3 regions of the Psychrosphaera aquimarina genome follow, and region 2 is predicted to be linked to each of the others. Evidence: predicted binding sites of a transcription regulator. Region 2 holds the regulator's gene; each other region holds the start of a gene.

The links. The regulator FNR, encoded in region 2, switches genes on or off when oxygen is low (the NO sensors DNR and NnrR bind a similar motif). The targets are predictions, from matches to a motif close to TTGATCTAGATCAA.
Region 1: a site for FNR is predicted at 6,103-6,116, ahead of RT723_RS02720 (universal stress protein). Genes of this name have one in related genera too.
Region 3: a site for FNR is predicted at 6,708-6,721, ahead of RT723_RS08495 (GbsR/MarR family transcriptional regulator). Genes of this name have one in related genera too.

The regions. Positions count from the first base shown of each region.
Region 1 is NZ_JAWCUA010000001.1:590,922-599,125, reverse strand. Features, by position in the region: gene trpS (tryptophan--tRNA ligase) at 142-1,218, shown strand; gene RT723_RS02750 (hypothetical protein) at 1,290-1,670, shown strand; gene RT723_RS02745 (hypothetical protein) at 2,338-2,736, shown strand; gene RT723_RS02740 (carbon-nitrogen hydrolase family protein) at 2,803-4,350, shown strand; gene RT723_RS02735 (YciI family protein) at 4,489-4,956, shown strand; gene RT723_RS02730 (hypothetical protein) at 5,007-5,222, opposite strand; gene RT723_RS02725 (sulfotransferase family protein) at 5,418-6,044, shown strand; gene RT723_RS02720 (universal stress protein) at 6,231-6,626, shown strand; gene RT723_RS02715 (hypothetical protein) at 7,089-7,244, shown strand; gene RT723_RS02710 (hypothetical protein) at 7,415-7,705, shown strand; gene RT723_RS02705 (YceK/YidQ family lipoprotein) at 7,812-8,084, shown strand.
Region 2 is NZ_JAWCUA010000001.1:388,288-396,491, reverse strand. Features, by position in the region: gene ccoN (cytochrome-c oxidase, cbb3-type subunit I) at 1-181, shown strand, start outside; gene ccoO (cytochrome-c oxidase, cbb3-type subunit II) at 196-840, shown strand; gene RT723_RS01805 (cbb3-type cytochrome oxidase subunit 3) at 846-1,031, shown strand; gene RT723_RS01800 (c-type cytochrome) at 1,024-2,091, shown strand; gene RT723_RS01795 (FixH family protein) at 2,267-2,731, shown strand; gene RT723_RS01790 (heavy metal translocating P-type ATPase) at 2,737-5,220, shown strand; partial or broken gene ccoS (cbb3-type cytochrome oxidase assembly protein CcoS) at 5,228-5,430, shown strand; gene RT723_RS01775 (sulfite exporter TauE/SafE family protein) at 5,430-6,110, shown strand; gene fnr (fumarate/nitrate reduction transcriptional regulator Fnr) at 6,127-6,846, shown strand; gene uspE (universal stress protein UspE) at 6,940-7,869, shown strand; partial or broken gene RT723_RS01760 (tRNA 2-thiocytidine(32) synthetase TtcA) at 8,006-8,149, shown strand.
Region 3 is NZ_JAWCUA010000007.1:420,604-428,807, reverse strand. Features, by position in the region: gene ylqF (ribosome biogenesis GTPase YlqF) at 166-1,098, shown strand; gene RT723_RS08525 (acyl-CoA thioesterase) at 1,158-1,460, shown strand; gene RT723_RS08520 (acyl-CoA thioesterase family protein) at 1,415-1,579, shown strand; gene RT723_RS08515 (chemotaxis protein) at 1,706-2,581, opposite strand; gene RT723_RS08510 (hypothetical protein) at 2,686-3,504, opposite strand; gene cydB (cytochrome d ubiquinol oxidase subunit II) at 3,710-4,708, opposite strand; gene RT723_RS08500 (cytochrome ubiquinol oxidase subunit I) at 4,701-6,065, opposite strand; gene RT723_RS08495 (GbsR/MarR family transcriptional regulator) at 6,108-6,659, opposite strand; gene RT723_RS08490 (TonB-dependent receptor plug domain-containing protein) at 6,862-8,204, opposite strand, start outside.

The DNA of each region.
Region 1 (8,204 bases), 200 kb from region 2:
AATACATACAACTTCATTACAGTTACATGGTGGCGCTCTATTTTATAGAGCGGCGCTGAATCACATTTATTCAAAGCCGTCGGAAGACTGCTTATGAATAACCTTATTTATGTCTCCGATGGTACAATTAGGAGTCATATTATGCACAATCCAAGAACAATCTTAAAAAAAGAAAAAATATTAACTGGAGATCGAGCAACTGGTCAGCTTCACCTGGGGCATTTTGTTGGCTCGCTTCAGCAGAGAGTGAAACTACAACACGACCATGAACAAACCATTTTAGTTGCAGATTTACAGGGCTTAACTGATAACGGTTATAATCCACACAAAGTATCGTCCAATATTTTGAATGTTGTCGCTGATTATTTGGCTGTCGGTATTGATCCTAAAAAAACAACTATTTGTTTGCAGTCAGCTATTCCCGCGTTATCTGAACTGACAATGTACTATTCGAACTTAGTCTCTGTTGCAAGATTACAGAGAAATCCAACTGTGAAAAGTGAAATTTCAGCTAAATCATTCGGTAGGTCAATTCCAACAGGTTTTTTAACATACCCGATTAGTCAAGCCGCAGATATTACCGCATTTAGAGCTACTTTAGTTCCTGTTGGTGAAGACCAATTGCCAATGATTGAGCAAACGAATGAGATAGTGAGGAAATTAAACCATATCGCACAAGATGACATTCTAGTGGAGTGTCGGCCATTATTAAGTAAAGTGCCACGCTTACCAAGTTCGGATGGTAAAAATAAAATGTCAAAATCTATGGGCAACTGTATTCTTTTGAACTCCAGTGAAAAAGACATATCGAAAGCAGTAAAGTCGATGTACACCGATCCTAATCATTTAAATGTTGAAGACCCAGGACAAATTAACGGTAATGTTGTTTTCACATATTTAGATGCATTCCACCCTGACTCAGCTTATATTAATGATCTGAAGGATAGATACCAAAATGGTGGTTTAGGTGACGGAACCACTAAAAAAATTCTAGAAGAGTGCTTACAAGAGATCTTAAAGCCAATTAGAGAACGTAGGGAAATATTTATGTCAGATAAATCTCAATTAATAGACATTCTTAGAGTTGGTAGCCAAAAGTCTCAAGAAGAATCAAATCAAGTGTTACATAACGTTAAGCGTGCATTTGGTCTTAACTTATTTAAAACACCAAATGATGTCTATACTCAATTAGGTGATGCACTTCCAATTAGCAAATAAAAGGGGCACCCACTCGTATTTTAACAGCTTTGTTAGATACAAAGATCTGAGTTCATGCATTGGAGGAAATAATGGATATTTATAATCCCAATAAACAAGTAGATGCTGAAAATTGGTTAGCATTAGATGAAGGGATACGAATTGAATTGGTTCATGATTTCCATTCAAACTTAGATCTTGAATTAACCGAAGATGCCATACGGTTACATTCATCAATTCATGTGATAGTTGAGAATCAATTAGCAATGGGAGTTGATTTAATACCTGAAACGTTTGCAAAACTTACAAGGCAAGGCTTGAGTCGGCACGAAACAATTCATGCCATTGGTGCAATAATATCAGAAGATATTTTTGAAGTTATGAAAGGGAATACTAAAGAATTTTCGCCCAAGAAATACAGAAGGAAGCTTGAAAAACTAACAGCAAAAAGGTGGCTAAAAGGGCAATATTAGAATTTGCACTTAATAAATTCAAAGGCCACCCACTCGAAACTCAAACTTTTTATATATAATTCAATAAATAAATTGAAATGATAACTATAAAAATAACCAGAACACCCACTTTAATTTCAAAATCGGGGTTAAACCTTATTTAGTGTTAATTAGCTTATGCTCTGGTGCATTCCACAATCCCCCTTAAACCTAGAGCGATTAAAACATTAACCCATAATCTACCATTAACTAATTTATCAAATTGATTGGTTAAATTTTTTAACGGGTTAAAAACAATTGTGTCTTTGCCATGTATTAATTCATTTATTATTTGGGGAGGTATGTCGCAGTATCAATTGTTTTCTTGTGACTTCAATTGAGCTCGTAAGCCAATACTATGGAAGGTTTATTGTGCGCTGCTAAGGTAACAAATATATATAACTAAAGCATGATTTAGGTCATACGTCTTTCTGTTATCACTGAGATTAAGCAAAATATCTCAAACTTGATCGTCTGATAAAAATAACATCAGAAAATACATAAAGGTTCAAATAGCCTTATTTACTAAATTTTCGGAGTAAAACTGAATTCATACGAAAACAAAAAATGTTGCTTTAGTTTCTATTAAAGTTAAATTATGAACATTGTTATAATCTAGCTTATGGTTTATCTAGAAAAGGAATACAAGATGAAATTATTACTCATAATTATATGTTTAGGTTTCTTAAGTGGTTGTAATGCTGTTATCGGAATACCCACAGATTTGGATACTCAACCTTGGCGTACTCTATATTTAATTTCATTTTTTAGTCTTTTATTCTTACCTGTATTATCAATAGCTACTCTTGTATTCAGTATTTGGCAATCGCCAGAATTTAAACTGAAATTAGAAAAGTACTTATATAAATCACTCTTGGTATTTGGCGGTTTATGGTTATTGACTGAACTATCATTGCCATCAAACACCAACATCCGAGTTGATTTATTTTTTATAATCCCTGCGCTTTTAATTCAATTGGTGGCCGTTTTTATAGCCATCTTAATGGCAAATAAAATCGGCAACGACAATAAGCCTATATCAAATTGAATAGGTAAAGTTGAGCTGAATACGTTAAACCCAATTTACCCCCAGAAATTATGAGTAAAATAAGTAATGAGTGAAAATATTTATACCGATGAATCCGAACATAAATTAGCACTACGTCATTTAGTTAAAGAAGATTACGCCGACTTAAAAGTGATGATGGATGAGGTATATCCAAACTTAGGCGGCGCTTGGCCGGAAAAACAATTTAAAGCTCAATTAGCTGTTTTCCCAGAAGGGCAAATTTGCATTGAAGATCACGGTAAAATTGTCGCCGCTGCATTTTCATTGATAGTGGATTATGACAAGTTTGGCGACCATCACACCTATGATCAAATTACCGGTGATGCATACCTGACAACGCATGATCCGCTTGGTGATGTGCTCTACGGAATTGAGGTTTGTGTTTCGCTTGATTATCGCAGTATGCGTCTTGGCAGACGTTTATATGAAGCTCGTAAAGAGTTATGCCAAAGCTTAAACCTTAAGTCTATTATTGCTGGTGGACGAATTCCTAATTATAAAAATTATGCGCATGAACTCTCACCACAAAAATACATAGAACAAGTAAAAAAACGTGAGATATATGATCCAATTTTAACTTTTCAGCTATCCAATGATTTTGAGGTAAAACGGGTATTAACCGCCTATTTACCAGAAGATAAAGAATCAAAAGGGTATGCCACCTTACTTGAATGGACCAATCTTTATTATGACGACCAAAAAACCCCATTGATCGGCGCGACCAAAACTTCGGCGCGAATTGGTTGTGTGCAATGGCAAATGCGTTCTTTAAACTCAGTTGAAGAGTTAATCCAGCAAGTAGAGTTTTTTGTTGACGCGTTATCAGACTATCAATGTGATCTTGCTTTGTTGCCAGAGTTTTTTAATGCGCCATTAATGGGTATTGATGAACATGATAACTCATTTGATTCGATTAAGGCTCTGGCTGAATATTCAGGCGAAATTTTAGATGCGATTTCCAAATTGGCAGTCAGTTACAATATAAATATTATTGCGGGTTCTATGCCTGTGATGGAAGACGGTGATTTATATAATGTAGCTTACTTGTGTCGCCGTGACGGAACGTTAGAGTCGCAATATAAATTACACCCAACCCCTTATGAGAAAAGGGCGTGGATCATGAAAGGCGGTAATGGACTTAATGTGTTTGATACTGACTTTGGCCGAATAGGTATTCTTATTTGTTATGACGTTGAGTTCCCAGAACTCGCCAGATTACAGTCTGAGAAAGGCATGCAAATGTTATTTGTGCCATTTTGGACGGACACAAAAAATGCTTACTTAAGAGTACGTCACTGTGCTCACGCTAGAGCGATTGAAAATGAATGTTATGTGATCACGGCAGGCAGTGTGGGCAACTTACCAAAAGTCGATGGGGCCGATATACAATATGCACAATCCGTTGTTTTTTCACCGTCAGACTTCTCATTTCCGCATGATGCGATTATGGCGGAAACCACACCAAATACAGAAATGACCTTGATTGTCGATCTTGATTTAACCAAGTTGGATCAATTAAAAAATGAAGGCTCGGTTAAAAACTACTTAGACAGACGTCGTGATTTATACAAAATAACGTGGATTGGAGATTAACGTAATTAAATGTATAAATAATGTTTATGATTACTTCTTACCTTACTTAAACAATTAATGGTTCATATTAGGAGAGAAAACTCCAAATATGCTCACCTTGACTGATAATTGGACGAATATTTAATGAGAATAAATACAATGAAATTTACCTTCTTCACTGCTTTAATATTGTTGTTTGCGCCTTTAACGTCTTACTCTTTATCCCAAATTTCAAATCCTAATTATGATCCTGAGTTAGCAGAAAAGTTAGGCGCAGATGATTATGGAATGAAAAGTTATATCTTGGTTATATTGAAAACTGGTGAGAATACATCAATCAATAAAGAGATGAGAAGCAATGCGTTTGTTGGTCACATGAAGAATATAAATAAACTCGTAGACCAAAAGAAGCTGATAGTTGCCGGGCCCTTTGGTAAAAATAATAATGATTTTAGAGGTATATTTATTTTAGATGTTAGCTCAATTGATGAGGCTAATTTATTACTAGAAACCGATCCCGCCATCAAAGAGAAATATCTTAAAGCCGAACTTTACCCATGGTATGGCTCTGCGGCTTTATCAGAGTATCTAGAGTCTTCAGATAAAATTTGGAAAGTAAATCCTTAAACGAGGTTTGAATAGTTTTATTGAAATATAAGCGGTAATAAATCTAACCGCTAAACTTCTTTACCACCATATTGTTCCGCTAAATTATCAAGTTCTGATAAGGTATTATCAAATCCACGTTGATCATATTCATAAGACACATTGACGCTATCATCTCCTTTGAACAAACGAGTAGATACTTGCGCAACATGCCAATTTTTTAATTCATGTAAAAAACGATTCGCAACTTGGGCTGAAGAGAAACGGTAACTCACTTCTGTTTTCATAACACTCTTTTTATAACGTTTAGGCTGATTTGAACCCGTGCAGTTTGGATAAATTTTCTCGTTAGTCAAGTCAATCTTAATAGATTCTTCATATTATCAATTGATCAGTTATTAGTTGTATTGTTGACTATTTATTTCACCATCTGTTTTTCAGTTCAAGTATACTGTCGGCCTTTTAAATGTGAGTGATATCCGATGTCTAAGATATTTATAATTGGCTTACCTAGGACAGGCACCACCAGCATCAGTGTTGCATTATTAGAGATGGGGTTGTCGGTGGCGCATACCGCATTTACCAAAAAGGCGTTTGAAATGGCGGACGCTATTTCGGATGCACCCTGTTTTAGTGACTACAAACATTTAGATCAATTATTTCCCAATTCCAAGTTTATTTATTTAACCAGAGAGTTAGATAAATGGCTGCCTTCCATTACTATGTTACTGGGTAAAATGGCTCCCCGTTTAGATCCCAAAACGGGAGTGTTCCATCCTATTTTAAAGCGCAGTTTTCATCATACCTTTTCGGTGGATTTACCCTTGAGTCAAGCTCAATTAACGGATTGTTATAAGCGTCATGAAAAGGAAGTACTTTCATATTTTAAAAAACGTGATGATTTTTTAACTGTTGATGTAAGTGAGCAAGATAGCTTATTAAAAATCAGTCAGTTTTTGGGGTTAACGCCAAAAGATGGCGCTGAATTTCCAAAATTAAATGTAGGCCGTAATGTCGCGAGTTGGCGTGAATACAAACACCCAAACAAAATAAATTCCAATTTAGCTGGGGTAGAACACAGGAAATACTTTGATTACGTTTTGCAATAAACATATTAAAATTACCGACATCGGCTTTGCGCGCTTTAGGTTACTTTTTTTGATTATATTGATGTACGTCAATAGAATTTGCAGCAACGGAAGTTACAAATTGAAAGCGATTGTTAATGGCCTACACCAGTGGTAGTTTATACTTATAAAATACGTTACACATACTAATAAATCTAAGGAATCCCTATGTATAAAACCATTCTTTGTGCAATAGAAGACAGTGAAGAGGGCGCAAGTGTACTTGCCAAAGCGAAGGAATTTGCACAAGTTTGTAACGCTAAGTTGCTCGTTACTCACATCATTTCATACTCTTTGCTTCCAAAAGATTACCAAAAAGAATTAAAAGAAAACGCATTACCTTCAATCGAATCAAAAGCGGCAGCGTTGGATATTCCATTGAAGAATGTCTCGGTGAAATTTGGTAAAGCTTATGAACAAATTTGTTTGTTGGCTGAAAAGAAAAATGCGGATTTAATTATCCTTGGCACGCACTCTAAAAAAGGGATTCAAGCCCTTATTGGCTCTACGGCCAATGGTGTGGCTAACTATGCTAAATGCGATGTTACGTTAATTAAAGTGTAGTCTTGTCACTAGCTAGACCATTAAAAAAGCGAAACTGTTAAATAGTTTCGCTTTTTTTGCTGAACCGTCCTAAATATCGTCGACACTTTTCAATCGCTATATCGGTGAGAGCTATAAATTAAATAACAAATGGGACACAAAAAAGTTATACCGTCGTTTTTAAATTTTCAGTTGTCTAGGAAGCAGAAAAAGGTGAGATGACATATAAAATGGCACAAGACTCATATGGTATTTAAGGCTGCTCAACAGTAATAGTTGGCTTCGTAAGCATGGTCGTCTGAATTGCTACAAAGGTACACGCCAATTCTTTCGAGTTAATGTGAAGCAGTGAGCGCTTAATTAATGACCTAAACTTACGGTTTACGGTGTTTGTTAAAATGGCGGTTAATGAATTGCGCAATTACAGAGAAAATACCGTATTCTAAAGCTTGAATAGTATCGTTATCTTAAGGGAGCTTACCTGTGGCTAAACCAAATTATGCTTTTGAAAAGCGCCAGAAAGAATTAGCAAAAAAGAAAAAGAAAGAAGAAAAACGGTTACAAAAATTAAAAAGTCCAGAATCAACAGATGCATCTGAAGCCAATGCATCTGAAACTGATGGTGATACAACCGATTAATAAATCAATATACTGCGATGAAAACTAGGGGGCATATTGAATTTATGAAAATATCGATTTACCTAATTTCACTCACAATTTTGCCTTTTTCAATATCCGCAGATACGTTAAAACCATTTACCAGTGATGGATGTAGTGCATTTTCAGACGGGACATTTAAATAGATAAATTTGTGGCTTTCTTGCTGCCAAAAACATGATTTTGATTATTGGAAAGGCGGCACGTACCAAGCGCGTTTAGACTCAGATAATGCACCAAAAACATGTGTCTCTAATGTTGGTGAGCCTGAAATAGCGGCATTAATGCTGGCTGGGGTTAGAGTGGGAGGAACACCGTATTTACCCACGAAATTTAGATGGGGTTATGGTTGGCCTTACCCGAGGCTTTATGGCGTTTTGACTGCGTCAGAGTTACATCAAGTAAATCAATTATCCATTGGCTTAAGCTGGAATAAAAACTAGATGCCAGTTCATTATTTATATCTTGAAGGACAGCAATTTGAAATTCACTTTGGTTTTATTAGCTTGATTAACGTTGACCCTACAAGGGTGCAGTACCATATATACAGTGTCATCTGACTGGTCTGCGCCAGAAGAGCTAAAACAAGACGTTTGTCGTAATGAGTGTTCTATCCCAAGAGTATACTCTGGCGTGGCATTGGACTTGTGTATGATCTTGAAAGGGAATGGAGGTCAAGGAAGTGCCATCATGTTCTGGGATATATTTTTCAGCCTACCGGCAGATACGCTAATTTTACCTTATACCGCTTACTTGCAAATAACGAAAGGCAGTATATCGAGCGATACAATTTGTCAAAGCTCAAACGTTACTAATCATTAAAAATCCACTTTGTCGGTGAACAGGCAATAATGGATCATTACATGTTAAGCAAGATCTCCAACCCAATTTTTAAATGCGAAGAGAACCGAAGTGTATTTTTCTTGTTTATATTCATTGTAT
Region 2 (8,204 bases):
GTGGCGTGCGGTTAACTCTGACGGAACATTAACTTATAGCTTTGTTCAAAGTTTAGAAGCCTCTTACCCGTTCTACTTTGTACGTTTCTTAGGTGGTGTGTTTGTTGTTGCTGGCATGTTAGTGATGGTATACAACGTAGTTAAAACCGTTCGCGAAAGCAAACAAGTTAGTGCAGCGTAAGGAGAGTTATAGATATGGCAAATCATCATGAGAAGATTGAAAAAAATATCACGTTAATGGCTATCCTAACGGTTGTAGCAATTAGCTTTGGTGCCCTAGTAGAAATCACGCCTTTGATGTTTCAAAAAGATACAACAGAACCGGTTAAAGGCATGCGTGCATTAACAGCGTTAGAAATGGAAGGCCGTGACATCTATATTCGTGAAGGTTGTAATAACTGTCACAGCCAGATGATCCGTCCATTCCGTGCTGAAGTTGAACGTTATGGTCATTACTCAGTTGCCGGTGAATCTGTATGGGACCACCCTTTCCTTTGGGGATCTAAACGTACAGGTCCTGATTTGGCTCGCGTAGGTCAACGTTATAGTGACGATTGGCATTATGCTCATTTAATGGATCCACGTTCGGTTGTACCACAATCCAACATGCCTTCATTTAAATGGTTAGACGAAGCTGTGTTAGATGGCGAAATCATTGGCAAAAAGTTTGAAGTATTTAATACTTTAACAAAAGGCAAAACCCATAAAGACGACGCTGGAAACTACATACCATTGTATTCAGCTGAAGATATAGCAGGCGCAAAAGCAGCCGTTGAAGGTAAAACTGAAATGCAGGCTTTAATCGCTTATTTACAACAACTTGGCACGCATCTTAAGTAATGAATATGGATTACGGAACGTATCGAGGCGTTTATACGCTTATTTTAATGGTTTTGTTTTTGGTAATTGTTTACTGGGCTTACAACAAAAAAAGTAAGAGTAAATTTGACGATATAGCTCAATCTATTTTCGAAGAAGATGAAGTAAACAAAGATCCTAATTTAAAGGAGCAAAAAAATGGTAATGACTGAATTTTGGCATTGGTGGGTAATAATACTAACGAGTATTTCTATCATCGGTTGTTTCTGGATTATCACAATTAATCTTACTAACTATACCCACGTCGGCGAAGGCGAGTCTATGGGCCATGAGTTTGATGGTATAGAAGAGCTAAATAACCCTTTACCTAAGTGGTGGACATATATGTTCTACTTCATCTTATTATGGTCGATTGGTTATTTAATCATTATGCCTGGTATGGGGAATTGGGAAGGTTTATCTGGTTGGAAAAGTTCACACCAAGGTATTGTTTCTCTAGAAGAGTCTCGTACTTTATCAGCCAAATCTATTGCTGAAGGTGAATTTGTTCAGTTAGATCAAGAGATCAAACGTGCAGATGAAATCTATGGACCACTGTTCAAATCTATGGCTGACAAACCTATTTTAGATTTAGCTTACTCTGATGGTTTATGTTTTGAAAAAAACGGCGAAGTTTATGCTGAGACGGCATGTGTTGAAGATGCTGATGGCAAAAGACCTCAAGGTATGCTTGAAATAGAACCATTTAAAGTTGGTCAACGTTTATACCTTCAAAACTGTGCTTTATGTCATGGTTCAGATGCACGTGGTTCTACTGGCTTCCCTAACCTAACTGATAGTGATTGGTTATATGGTGGTACGCCAGAAAAAATTAAAGAAACACTTATGCATGGTCGTGTAGCAACAGGAATGGCCGCTTGGGGACCTGCTTTAGGCGGTGAACAAGGTGTTAAAGAAGTTGCACAGTACGTACTTAAATTAGCCGGTCGTAAAGTTAACGACAAAATGGCTGAAGCTGGTAAAGCTAAATTTGCTCTTTGTGCTGCGTGTCACGGTGCAGATGGTAAAGGTGGTATAGCTAATGGTTTAGCGACAGGTGCGCCTAATTTAACGGATAATATTTGGTTATATGGTGGCTCTAAACGTGCGGTTGAAGAATCAATCCGTAACGGTCGTGCCGGTGTCATGCCTGCTTGGAAAGATGTTTTAGGCGAAGATAAAGTACACGTTATATCAAGTTACGTTTATCGGATATCACATCCTAACAAATAGATACTTCATATTGTAAGAAGCCTCTACGGAGGCTTTTTTTATGTTCCCATTAGTTTGTTAAACATACGAAACCATATTGGTTTATAAAAAAAGGCATTGCTTCAGTTTCTTTCTTTATAAGTCGGTAATACCATTAAACGTGATGGTATTGGATAATTATTAGTAGGTGAAATATATGAAATCGGATATTTGGTATCGTAATCCTTGGGTTTGGTTAATCATAACCTTCCCAATGCTCGCAGTAATTGGTGGTATCGCCACTATTATTATTACTAATCAAAACCAGCCAGATATGGTGATTGATGATTACTATAAAAAAGGCAAAGCAATCAACCAAGAACTTACATTATACAATAACGCTAAAGAGCTAGGTATAAGCTTAAGCTTAAAGATTGATGAACAACGAATTGAGTTAAAATCTCCACAAACGTACACTGCGTTAAAAGTTAATGTTGTTCACTCTACCTTGGCAGATCAAGATTTTAGTTTAGTCCTAACACCAAATGGCAAAGGCACGCTTTCATCTTCCGTTGATTCAATTATGGCTGGCAAATGGCAAATAATCATTGCTCCTATGGATAACGCTTGGAAGATCCGTAAAGATATCGCATTACCAAATTCAACTTGGATAGCTTTATAAAATAAATGGCGGAAACTACATCTTGTTACCATTGTGGTAACGATTTACCTAAAAATCAAAGTCCGATTGCTGCGGATATTAATGGACAAACTTTTCAAGTTTGTTGTTTGGGATGCAAATCGGTTACAGAGCATATTTATAACAATGGTTTAGGCACGTATTATCAGTTCCGTTCTGATATGGCCTCTAAACCAGAGGAAAATGTAACCGATGAACGCTTCTTGGTTTATGACGATATTGGATTTTTAGAACAGATATCTAGTGTTACTGAAGATCCAAATGTAAGAAAAGTAATCCTTTCTGTTGATAATATCCACTGTGCAGCTTGTGCATGGTTAATTGAACAATCCCTCACTACGTTAAATGGCATTATCAAAGTTAACGTGAATACGATTAACCAAAGGGCTGAGATTATTTGGCAACACCCTACTTTGCCTTTGTCTTCTATATTATCTAAATTAACTGCAGTGGGTTATCCATCCTCCCCGTTTAATGTGTCAGACACTGAACACAAACTTAAATTTCAAGAAAAACAATATATCAAACGCCTAGGTGTGGCTGGCCTATTTACTATGCAAGTGATGATGATCGCTTTTGCTATGTACTTTGGTGCGTTTAATAATATGGAGTCACACCAAGTAGGCTATTTTAAATGGCTTAGTTTGATTTTATCTGTACCTGTGGTTTTTTATTCTGCTTTACCTTTTTTGTTTGGTTCTTATTACTCTATCAAAGCTAAAAAGTTAAATATGGATGTCCCCGTCGCATTTGCAATTTACGGTGCTTTTTTTGCCAGCTTTTATCAATTATTAGTTAATGGACTAAATGGTGATCAAGGAGAAGTATTTTTTGAAAGTATTTCCATGTTCACCTTTTTGTTATTGATTGGTAAATACTTAGAGTTCAGGGCTAAAAGTAAAGCCATTTTATCTAACGCCAATTTAAATAAAAATTTACCTGTCACTGTCAATAAGATAGTTAATGGTGAACCTATGGTTGAATTGGTAAAAAATATAAAACTAGGTGATCTTGTACTTATCAAGCCTGGACAAAATATTGCGATTGACGGTGTTATACAAGATGGGGTTACCAGCGTTAACGAATCGGTATTAAATGGTGAGTTTGAACCTATAGCAAAATTAACTGGCGATACTGTTTTGGCTGGCAGTATTAATAATGATGGTGTTATAACTGTCGAAGTGACGGCTATGGGGGATAAAACGACCCTATCTAAAATTGGTGACTTACAAGAAGAGTTTGCTAGGCATAAACCCGTTTATACCCAGTTTGCTGATAAGATTGCCCATTGGTTTGTCTTCAGCCAGCTAATTCTGGCTTTGATCACTTATGTTATTTGGTACTTTGTAGAGCCTGTTGATGCCCTTTGGGTAAGTTTGTCTGTTTTAGTTGCCACTTGTCCGTGTGCGTTAAGTTTAGCGACCCCAACCGCGTATACTTGTGTTATTTCAGCTCTGAATAAACAAGGTATTTTAATTAAAGATCCATTAGCCTTTGATAAATTAAGTCATTTGACTCATGTGTGTTTTGATAAAACGGGCACTTTGACTAAAGGACGGTTTGAGATACAACAAGCTTATTATCATCAAACAAATTTATTATCACTGGGTTTGCCTGTAGTTTTGTTGAAAGCTATCATCATTCGTCTACAAAAACACTCTGAACACCCTATTTCTAATGCATTTGATCAAACTTTATTCGAACAAGCTCCCGTAGAGCTAGAGCATGGAACACAACCTGAAACTCAATTGCAGATAGACAGCTTAACTAACATTTCTGCTGTTGTTGGTTCCGGTATTAAAGGTGAATATTTAGGTCAAACCGTAAAGGTTGGTAGCGCGCAATTTTGTGGTGTTGGTTCTAGTTTGCACCTATCAAATGCTAATGTATTTGTTTGTTATCAAGGTCAAATTCTTGCTGAGTTTTACGTATCTGACCAATTAAAATCAGAATCTATCGAAGTATTAACTCAACTTAATAACGCGGGTTATCAGCTTACTATGTTAACAGGTGACTCGTCTGAGCAAGCTAAATTACTTGGTAAGCAATTAAAATTAGATAGAGTCGAAACGGGATGTTTACCGGATCAAAAAGCACAATACGTTTCTGATATTCAACAAGTTGACCCCACTAATTTAGTCCTTATGGTTGGAGATGGTATAAATGACTCCCCTGTATTTGCAGCTTCAGATGTCAGTGTCGCTATGGGGGATGGTGCGGATGTAACCAAATATGCCGCCGATATCATTATTTTAAAAGGCAACTTGAACTCAATAATCTCGTTAATTAACGCGGCCAAACAAACAAGAACCACGATTAAGTCAAATTTATATTGGTCCTTAATTTATAATCTCGTTATATTACCTGTTGCTATGCTTGGTTACGTTGCACCATATATTGCAGTAATTGGCATGTCAGCGAGCTCCATTTTAGTAGTGACGAACTCATTACGCTTATTAAAGGTCAAGTAAACATCCAATGAATGTTATTTATTACCTAATACCAGTGGCAATTATCTTTGTGATAGTTGGTGTCATCGCTTTTTTTGGGCAACAAAATCAGAACAGTTTGAAGATTTAGAGAAACAAGGTTTGTCTATTTTAATGGACGACGATGAATTGCAATCTAATGACCAAAATAAAACAACGTCAAATTCCGATCAACACAATAACAAACTATAATGTCGTTCCCTTTTGAATATCTAATTCCTGCGTTTCTAATGGGCTTTTTGGGAAGTGGTCATTGTGTTGCTATGTGTGGGTCATTGTCCATGGCATTGGGTTTTTCAGTCCCTAAAGAAAAATCATTTTTCCTCTACTCGATTTTAATCAGTATTGGTCGTATTTTTGGTTACGGCTTTATTGGTTTAATAGTTAACTTTTTTGCCCAATCGGTTGTCAGTATTACTCAAGGTGGCGTGTTATACCTGACCCTTTTATCGTCAATTTTAATGTTTGGAATAGGACTGCATATTGCTAACATTAACAGTTTTGTTTTGAAAACAGAGTTTATTGGTAAGTGGTTTCAACCTTTTATTGATCCGATTAAATCTAAAATATTACCAATAAATACACCACTTAAATGTTTGTTGTATGGTTTGTTTTGGGGATTTTTACCATGTGGACTCGTTTATACTGCATTAAGTTTAGCAATAACATCACCTTCACCATTAACTGGATTCTCAGTCATGTTTATATTCGGTATTGGAACCTTACCTACTTTAGTCGGATTAACGTTAATAAATGCTAAATTAAATAGTATTTTTAACCATAGCTATGTTAGGTTTATACTAGGATTTAGCGTGATTATAATGGCTTTATGGCAGTTTTATTTTGCGTTCAATCGGATAATGTTTCTCTAAGTATTGTAGGTCTTTAATGTTGAATAATAACTCTTCTAGTAACTTTTCACTGAACTGTGCAAATTGCAGTTTAAATCAATTATGTATCCCTTTTTCATTAGACGAAAATGAATTACGTAAACTAGATGATGTGATTGAGCGTAAAAAACCATTTCATAAAAATGATTGTATTGTTGAAGCGGGACAAACATTTAAATCACTTTACGCAATTCGTTCTGGTAGTTTCAAATCTTACCTAGTGGATGATCAAGGTGTCGAGCAAATTACCGGTTTCCATTTACCTGGCGATGTCATTGGGTTTGATGCATTAGCAACACAAAAACATCAAACTTATTGTCAATCCCTAGAAACGTCCATGGTATGTGAAATTCCCTATACCACAATGGATGAACTCACTGTCAAAATGCCTAAATTACGTAATCAATTTACCCGTTTAATGAGCAACGAAATTTCAGCTGACCAAAATATGTTTATGATGTTGAATAAAAAATCTGCTGAGGAACGGATAGCCATATTTCTTACTTCTTTGTCAGATCGTTTCTCTCAACGAGGATTATCAAAACACTCTTTCAGATTAACCATGACTCGTGGTGAAATTGGTAATTATTTGGGATTAACGGTAGAAACAGTTAGTCGTATCTTTAGTAAATTTCAAAAAGCGGGTTTCATTCAAGTTAATGGTAAATTAATTGAAATTGACAATGTCGAGAAATTTAGAAGGCTAGAAAGTAATTAATAAAAAACGAATAAAATCATTCAATTAACCGCTTCAAAATCCAAATAATTTACTACACTTAGCAAGTGCCCATAAAAATGGAAGGTGAATAATATGAGTCACTTTAATAAAATATTAGTAGTAATTGACCCCACAGAAGATAACCACAAAGCACTGTCGCGTGCTTTAGAAATGTCAGAAAAACATCCTTGTGACATTACAGTGTTTTTAACTATTTATGATTTTTCTTATGAAATGACCACTATGTTATCCAGCGATGAACGTACAGTGATGCAAAATGCTGTGTTAGAAGATAAGAAAGAATGGTTAATTGAATTAATAAAACAAACTAAACAAAATAATACTAATATCTCAACGGAAGTCGTTTGGCATAATCGACCATATGAAAGCATTACCCGTGCAGCGATTGAAGGCCAGTTTGATTTAGTTATTAAAAGCACGCACAAACATGATTCGTTAAAATCAGTTATTTTTACCCCAACGGATTGGCACTTATTAAGAAAGTGCCCTTGCCCAGTATTATTAGTTAAAGATCATGCATGGCCTAAAAACAGTAAAGTACTCGCCGCGGTGAGTGCTGGAACGGACGATGCTAGTCATGCGTTGTTAAATTATGAGATCATTAATCATGCATGTTTTATGGCCGGTTTATTACAATCAGACACGCATCTGATTAATGCTTATCCACCTACGCCAATGAATATAGCGGTTGAAATTCCAGAGTTTGATACTGTTAAGTACAATGAAAACATGAAAAATCATCATCAAACATCTTTATCAAAATTGGCTTTAGACTTTAACATCGACGACAATAAGACTCACATAGTTGAAGGATTACCAGAAGACGTTATTCCAGAAATTGCACGTACTTTGGACGCTGAATTAGTAGTGATAGGCACAGTGGGACGAACCGGCATCAGTGCAGCTTTAATAGGTAATACGGCAGAACACGTTATCGATAATTTAAACTGTGATTTATTAGCATTAAAGCCACCTGACTTTATTAGTCCAATTAAAGTGTAGTCAAATCTAGGACCATTATTGTTACTTACGAAACCGCTAACTTAAATTAGCGGTTTCTTTGTTTATGTAAGGACATTATAATGCGCGACTTATATCAATTCGATAACTCTTATTGATGTTTAATTTGAGAGGCAGTATGGCAACATCATTAGAAGCAAAACAAAAATATAACTTTAATAAACTACAAAAACGAATCCGTCGTCAAGTGGGTCAGGCTATTAATGACTTTAACATGATTGAAGACGGTGACCGTGTCATGGTTTGTTTATCTGGTGGTAAATTATATTAAATAAATAATTATGTAAGCTATCATAATTCTACCTCAACTACTTTCA
Region 3 (8,204 bases), on a different contig from region 2:
GTGGTAGGTGGGCTGCTTTTCAATGTTCGGCAACAATTATGACTAATATTTATAAGTAAAAGTTAAAACAATCAATTAGTCGTTTATGAAGTGAGATAAACACGGTAAAATCACGGCAATTAACTTAAGTTCGAAATCATTTCGGATAAATAGAACGGAGATAAAATGGCAATTAACTGGTTTCCGGGCCATATGCACAAAGCTCGTAAAGAAATTGCAGAGATCATGCCTCAGGTAGACGTGATCATAGAAATACTTGATGCCAGAATTCCATTTTCTAGTGAAAATCCTTTAGTTCCAGAACTTAGAGGTGATACTCCGGTACTTAAAATCTTAAATAAAAGTGACTTGGCTGATCCAATTCAAACCCAACGATGGTTAGAACATTTACAGCAAGAACGTGGTATCACGGCAATTGCTGTCACATCACAAGATACAAAACAAATTAAAGATTTATTAAATGTCATCTCAGAAATGGTGCCACATCGAGTTAGCCAAGATAAACAATTGCGTGCGCTGATTTGTGGTATTCCAAATGTAGGTAAGTCCACCACTATTAATATTTTGGCGGACCGTATTATTGCGAAAACGGGTAACGAAGCGGGTGTGACTAAAGCCCAACAGCGTATTCGTTTAGACAACAATATTGTATTGCATGATACGCCCGGATTTTTATGGCCTAAATTAGAGCCAGAAGATTGCGGGTATCGGTTAGCTATCACGGGAGGCATTAAAGATACCGTTACTGAAAAAGAAGACATAGCTTATTACGCCATTGAATACTTGATGGAACATTACCCAGAACTATTAATTGAACGTTACCAATTAAAAGACATGCCAGCTACTCCAATAGAGGTGATGGATGCGATAGCCGTTAATCGTGCATGTGTACGTAAAGGTGGCATTGCTGACTTATATAAAGTGTCTGAGATCATATTAAATGATTATCGCTCAGGAACGCTAGGTGCCATTACTTTGGAAACGGTTGAGCAAGGCATCGAGGCGAAAGCCATTGGTAAAATTCAAGAAGCGGAACGTTTAGCAAAGAAACAAGCGTTTGAAGATAATAAGAAAAAGAAAAAACGTCGTAATAAATAAAAGTATTATCAGGGCATATTAATGCCCAATCCAGTATTGAACATTAAGATAGGAATAACATGAGTCACACATCTCAAATCAAAGTTCGCGGTTTTCATTTAGATATTTATCAGCATGTGAACAATGCGCGATATTTAGAGTTTTTAGAAGAAGCTCGTTGGGAGTATTTAGAAGAAAGTGGCGATATTGAGTTTTTCCAATCTTTAGGTTTGGCTTGGGTCATTGTGAATATCAATATTAATTATAGAGCTTCTGCCACGATGGGACATACTTTAGACATTGAAACTTCTTTGTCTAAAGTGGGGGTAAAAGCGCTGTGTTTAATCAAAAGATCACAATTGCAGGCACTGACGTTGCGGTAGCCGATGCGGACATTACATTTGTCGTGTTGGATCAGAAAACAGGCAAAGCAGTACCAATAGAAGGTGCTTTGTTAGAACGAATGCAGTCGCATTTGAACGCCACTGGTGAAGAAATATAATTTTGTTTTGGAATTAAAACTCCAGAGCTAGTTAATAAATTACCACTAATTCACTAGGTATTATTGATTATGTCACATGTGCAGCAGCTTTTTATTCTTTAATGGAAAAAAGATTAAGAACTATTTCTAACTCGCTCCTCGTAACATGGCATTGACAAGTTCTTGTGCTTCAAATTTTGTTAATGCCACGTCAGCGCCCACTTCGGTTGCCCGGGTGACACTCATACTGCTGGAAAGAGAGCTGTGAAGAATTATGTAGGTGTTGGCTAAAAAGCTAGTATCTCGAACTTCAAATGCAAGCTCGTATCCATCTAACCCCGGCATTTCTATATCACTGACTAAGATATCAATTGGGTTGTCTTCGGCCGCACAAGCTTTCATAACGGCTAATGCATCATTGCCATTGTTACAAACTTTAAACGGTACATCGATATTTATTAGCGCGTTTTCTAACTGTTTACGAGCGGTTGCGGAGTCATCAACGAGTAAAATATGTGAATTTTGCAATAACCCTTTTTGAACGCCTGTAATTTCAATTGCGGTATCGGCGTCATCAGGAAGAATTTGTGCGAGCAGTAATTCAATATCTAGTAACTGAATTAGCGAGTCTTCATAGCGTGTAATACCTGTAATGTATGTTTTATGGCCTAATTGTTGAGGCGGAGGCTCAATACTTTTCCAATTACATTCAATAATACGTTCTACTTTTCTTATTAAAAAACCAACCGTTATACGGCTACAATCAGTAATTAAAATAACCGCAGAGTCTCTATCGGCTTCTAAAATGGGAGGGTAACCAACGGCAGCGGCCATGTCGATAACCGCAATGGATTTGCCTCTAATGTGTACCGCCCCAAGTACATGAGGGTTTGATTTAGGTATTTGAGTAAGCGCTTGATAAGGAACAATTTCTTGTATCTTCAAAGTACCTAATGCAAAATTTTGCAATTGAGTTAATTTAAAAAGTAATAACCCTTGTGACTGGCTAGATTTGGACTGCATATTTAAACCTTTCCTCTGTAAATTAACTTTTTATAAATAGTTAAAATGATAACGGAATTTTATAGGATAAATCAGTAATTGCCCATAATTGATATACTCCAAAATCATAACTTACAGGTTAAACTCTTCCTTTCAAATTCATTTTTATTATCAGTTATGATAGTTAATTTTTTTTCGCCATTTGAATCAGACTGTCCAAAAGTAGATGATTGTTTTCTGCTATAAGATTGCCCTGTATTAACCAGTCTACTGCCCAAGAGTTGATATTGATTGGTAATTGTTTGCGCGAGTTTTATGCTAAAAAAAACATAAGCACTGCCACTGCCGGTGAAGGTCAATTCGCTTTCAATGGGGATATTGTTGCTGTTGACGAGCAAACGGAACTGCCCTTTAAAGTCGTCAACATGGTCTCGGGTTTCTTGGTCTGTGATGATGCTTTCCAATGGCATATCAAACATAAGTTCTCTGGCTTGTGTATCTTGATACTGAACTTGTTTTTCCGTCTTAAACTTAGCTTTATTAATAAAACGTAATAATGATGGGGCTGCGGACATCATCTCTAATAAATCTGAACTCTCTACGCGGTACATGGCATTTAACGTAGGCGTGTCGGCGTTTTCATCTTGTTCTTTGAGTGTTTCTTCTTGTGCGACTTTATCGAGTATTTCTTTGTTATACGCTACCTGTAAGCCTTTTTCGTTATAACTTGCAGATAATGTGATAAACCCTTTTTTGGTTTTTAAATCAGACTGCTTACCACGGTTTTGTGTGTATTTGGAGGTGTACTCAACAGCTAATACGCCATCATCATGTAAGTTAGTTAATACATTTTTTAAGTCAGATAATGTATCGGCTCTAACGGAAAAAGTAACTGATGCCAATAATGAGGAAAGTAAGGTAAGTCGAATAGAATTTAAGATCATAACGAATGTAGTTTCAGTTCAATTAAAACATCAGCATTCGTTAGCGAGGGATAAAAGTCAATTATAACTTTAGGTCTGTTGTTATTATTTATCGGTCATTTTATTTACGTCATGTCACCTCAATCATTTATGCTGAGGTGACATGATTATTACTTTTAACTGATATACCCCATTTAAGGTTTAGGGGGAATAAAAGTTGATGACATTAATAATACCGTAACTCTTGTACCTTACCCCAGAAAACTCGATATGAATAAGCGGTATACATTAAGATCGTTGGGACCACGACGATTGCGCCATATAACAAGAAGTTAAGGGATTCTGGCGCAGCCACGGCCTGCCAAATAGTTAATTGATTTGGCACTATATAAGGGAAGAAACTAAAACCTAATCCAGCAAAGCTTAATGTGAAAATTAAAATGCAAAGGAAAAAGGGTAAACCTGCGCCGTGTTCTGGATTGTTTTGTAAACGCCTTAATAAAACAAAAGCCAATGTAAATAAGGCAGCACATACAATAGGTATAGGCATCAAAAATAGGATGTTAGGGAAAGTAAACCATTTTACATAAATGTCGGGATTAAATAGTAAGTTGGTAGCGGATACTGCAGCAATGCCTATAAATGCGATGATAAGTGTGCGTTGCGCCACCTTTATCGATTTAAGCTGTAATTCCCCTTCGGTTTTCATAACCAACCACGTTGCCCCAATAAAGCAGTAAGCCGAGCTCACTCCAATAGCACTAAGGGTTGCGAATAAATAACCTGTTATTGATGTATCAAATCCGTTTACGTACATACCCAACATATAACCTTGTGTTAATGAAGCAATTAACGAACCTAACTTAAATATTTTGTTCCATGTTGGTTGATGGCTAAATGACGCTTTAGCTCTAAAATCAAAGGCAACACCACGCAGAATAAGGCCAATTAACATAAAGGTTGCTGGCAAATAAAGGGCTTTAAGCGTGAAACTGTGCGCAGCTGGGAAGGCAATTAATAACAATCCAACCGCTAACACTAACCAAGTTTCGTTGGCATCCCAGAAAGGCCCTATGGATGCCACCATGATATCAGCGTGTTCACTATTATCAGTTGGTATTAACATTCCAACGCCTAGATCATAACCATCTAATATGGCATACATTAATACCGATAATCCCATTAACCCAACGAAGATCACCGCCAGTGTGTTTTGATCAAACATGGTTATTCTCCAATGTGTTTAGTGTTGATTTGTTCATTTCATTGTCGCTTATTTCTTCGATTTCAACCGCTCTACGAGCCATCACAAAAATAGTGTGTAAATACGCATACAATAGACCGATATACACAATGGAATATAAGGCCAAAGATATTGCGACATTTGATGATGCGATGTCGGTAGCCGCTTGTTTCACGGTTAATATGTCGGTAACGAGGTAAGGTTGTCGGCCAATTTCAGTAACGTACCAACCGGCTAAAGTGGCAACCCAACCAGAGAAACTTAAAGCTACGAGTACTTTTAACATCCATGCTGGCAGTTCATTTCTGTTGAATAAAGTGAGACGAGCAACCCAAGCGGTTAGTAACATGAACAACCCCAAACCAACCATAATTCTGAATGAATAAAAAACTGGTTTAACTGGCGGGTGTTTGCCTACAAATTCATTAAGCCCTTTAATTTCACCATTCATATCATGAGTTAGTATTAAACTAGCCATGTAGGGCACACCAATTTCAAAATGATTACTGCGGGTCTCTTCATCTGGAATGGCAAATAATAACAGTGGAGCGCCTTGTTCTGTTTCCCAGACTCCTTCCATGGCCGCAATTTTTTGTGGTTGATGTTCTAAAGTATTTAACCCATGTAAATCACCGACAAAAGCTTGTAGCGGGGTAAGTAACATAGCGGCGGTTAACGCTACCTTTAATGTTAATTTAGGCGCTCGTTTGTTGTCTCCACGTAATAATCGATATGCACTGATGCCCGCAATTAAAAATGAAGCGGTGATTGCTGATGCAATTAGCATATGGAAAAAACGATAAGGGAAGGACGGGTTAAAGATGATGGCAAACCAGTCAACAGGAAAGGCAACACCGTCTCTCATTTCATAACCGGTAGGTGTGTGCATCCATGAATTTAACGACAGTATCCAAAAGGCAGAAAGGGTTGTACCTAAAGCAACAATCGCGGTAGCTAGTGTATGTATCTTAGGAGGGACTCGTTTGATGCCAAATAACATGATACCCAAAAAAGTCGCTTCTAAGAAAAAGGCCGTTAATACTTCGTAACCTAATAATGGCCCCGCGATATTCCCTACTGTTTCCATAAAACCTGGCCAGTTAGTGCCAAATTGGAACGACATGGTAATGCCACTCACAACACCTAATGCAAAAGTTAAAGCAAAAATTTTGACCCAAAATCGATAGGCTCGCATCCAAATTGGGTCACCTGTTTGATCAAAACGAATTTTAAAAAACAGTAAAAACCAGCACAGGGCAATGGTGATGGTTGGAAATAAAATATGAAAACTGATATTAGTGGCAAATTGGATCCGAGATAACATCAAAGTGTCTAACATTTGGGCCTCGTACTGCGAGTTAATTAATAGGGAGTTCGATAATTAATTGTTACCAGATTTCAGAAATTTATCTTTCATGTCTAATACTTTGCCAACGCCGGCACCTAGCTTCATTAAGGTTTTTAATTTATCTGGACTCATGTTTTGTAATTCACTTGCCCACATCGTTACAGATTCAAGCAAGTCGTGAATTTCATGCATTTTCTCTTGGGCGTAAATTTCTTGTTGATTGGCGGGTTGGTCCAAAATACTTGAGCGTAATAAAGATAATGTTGGGTCCATTTCTCGTTTACGGCGTTCTTCAAACACACGAGTCGCTAAATCCCATATACTGCCAGCTGGCGCATAATAGTCTTTTCTATCACCTTGAATATGCTGCACTTGGATTAAACGCCAAGACTGTAACTCTTTAATTCCCATGCTGACATTGCCACGGGAAATATTTAAAGATTCGGCTAAATCATTTGCACTGACAGGATGTTCGCTGACAATGATCAATCCGATCATTTGTCCAACGGTACGGTTAAAGCCCCAACGACTACCCATTTCGCCACAATGCATTACAAACGTTTCTAACTTTGGACTTAATAACATATCGACTCTTCTGAAGTTTCAGTAATTTCTGAAACTTTAAAACTTAAATTGACCTAGATCAAGTTTTATCTTAAATATTTACTCTATTTATTACGGATGAAATTTAACTTAGAACTAGGCATATACAATTTTTAGGCAGGTATTAAAAAGGCTAGGTAAACTAGCCTTAGATAAGTGTTATTTGTTTGTTTAAGTTAAGTCATTAAAACTCAATTTGAATACCGATGGATGGAATTGGGGATTCTGGGAATTGATACTCAGGCTCTTTTTCAGAATAATCTTCGTTATATTCATAACCAGATAAGCTTTGTTTGCCGTAAGCATTGAGGATTTCGAAATACACATTTGTGTCTTTTCCCCACCACTGAGTTTTGTAATCTAAACGTATATCTAAGCGGTGAAAATCATCTAAGCGCTGTGAATTAATCGCCCCTTCATTTGGATCGTAAAATATAGGAGGTTGGCTGCTATCTGGCATATTATCAACTAAAGGGTAGATTGGTGTTGCGCCATTTATCGGGGTGTATAATGATCCGCTTTGAAAACGCCAGCGACCACCTAGTTGCCATCTATCGTTAAATTCATAATTACTGACTAAGTTGATAATCCAAGGTTTATCAAACTCATAATTGAGTTTTTCACCAGTCAGTTGATTGGTTCGTTCTGTTTTACTGTACGCAATGCTTAACCAACCATACCAGTTATTAGAAATCGCTTTATTTAACAAAAATTCAACACCGTAAGCGGTACCCGCCCCCGCATTTAAATAATTATCTGCCTGCGCTAAATCGTTGCTAACAGATGCATCAGTCAAGGCAGTAACTTGATTAGCTGGATTACTTACAATCAGATCTTCCATATCTTTGTAGTATGTTTCGATACGCCATGCCCAGTCAGAATAACCTTCGTATTCAACGCCAATGACATAGTGTTGTGATTTAACCTGTTCTAAATTCAAACTACCAAATGTTTCTGATAGGTACTTATACTGTCTGAACCATTGGTGGTGTTGACCATAGGAGAACTTAAATAGGTACTCGTCAAGTGCTTGCCATTTAAGCATGACTCTTGGTTCCGCAATGGTTTCGTCATTAAAGTCATTGTTATTAACTGCACCACCTACACGTAACATGACAGTGTCGGTTAAATCTAAATCATAGTCGGCAAATACATTGATAAAATTAATATCAATCTCAGCGTCTTCAGAAACGGTGGGGGAATAATAAGATGGAGCACAGACTTCAAATTCATTATTACAAGGAGAGCTTTTGCCTTTAACTTGATAATCAATGTTTTGCTGTCTTAGCTCAAAACCGGAGTTTAACGTGCCTTCACCAACAAGTTGAGTATTGATTGCTTTGAACATAGTGTCGGTAGTAATCGCGTCGAGCTCAATGATTTGTCCAACAAAAAAGTCTGAGTTACGTACCAGTCTGTTTAAATAGACTTGAGTTTGACCGTAGCCAGATTCGTTTGTCCAAACAATGCTTTGGTTGTCGTAATAGGTTTCAAATCCAATACCACCCGTTAATTCTGGGTTTTGTT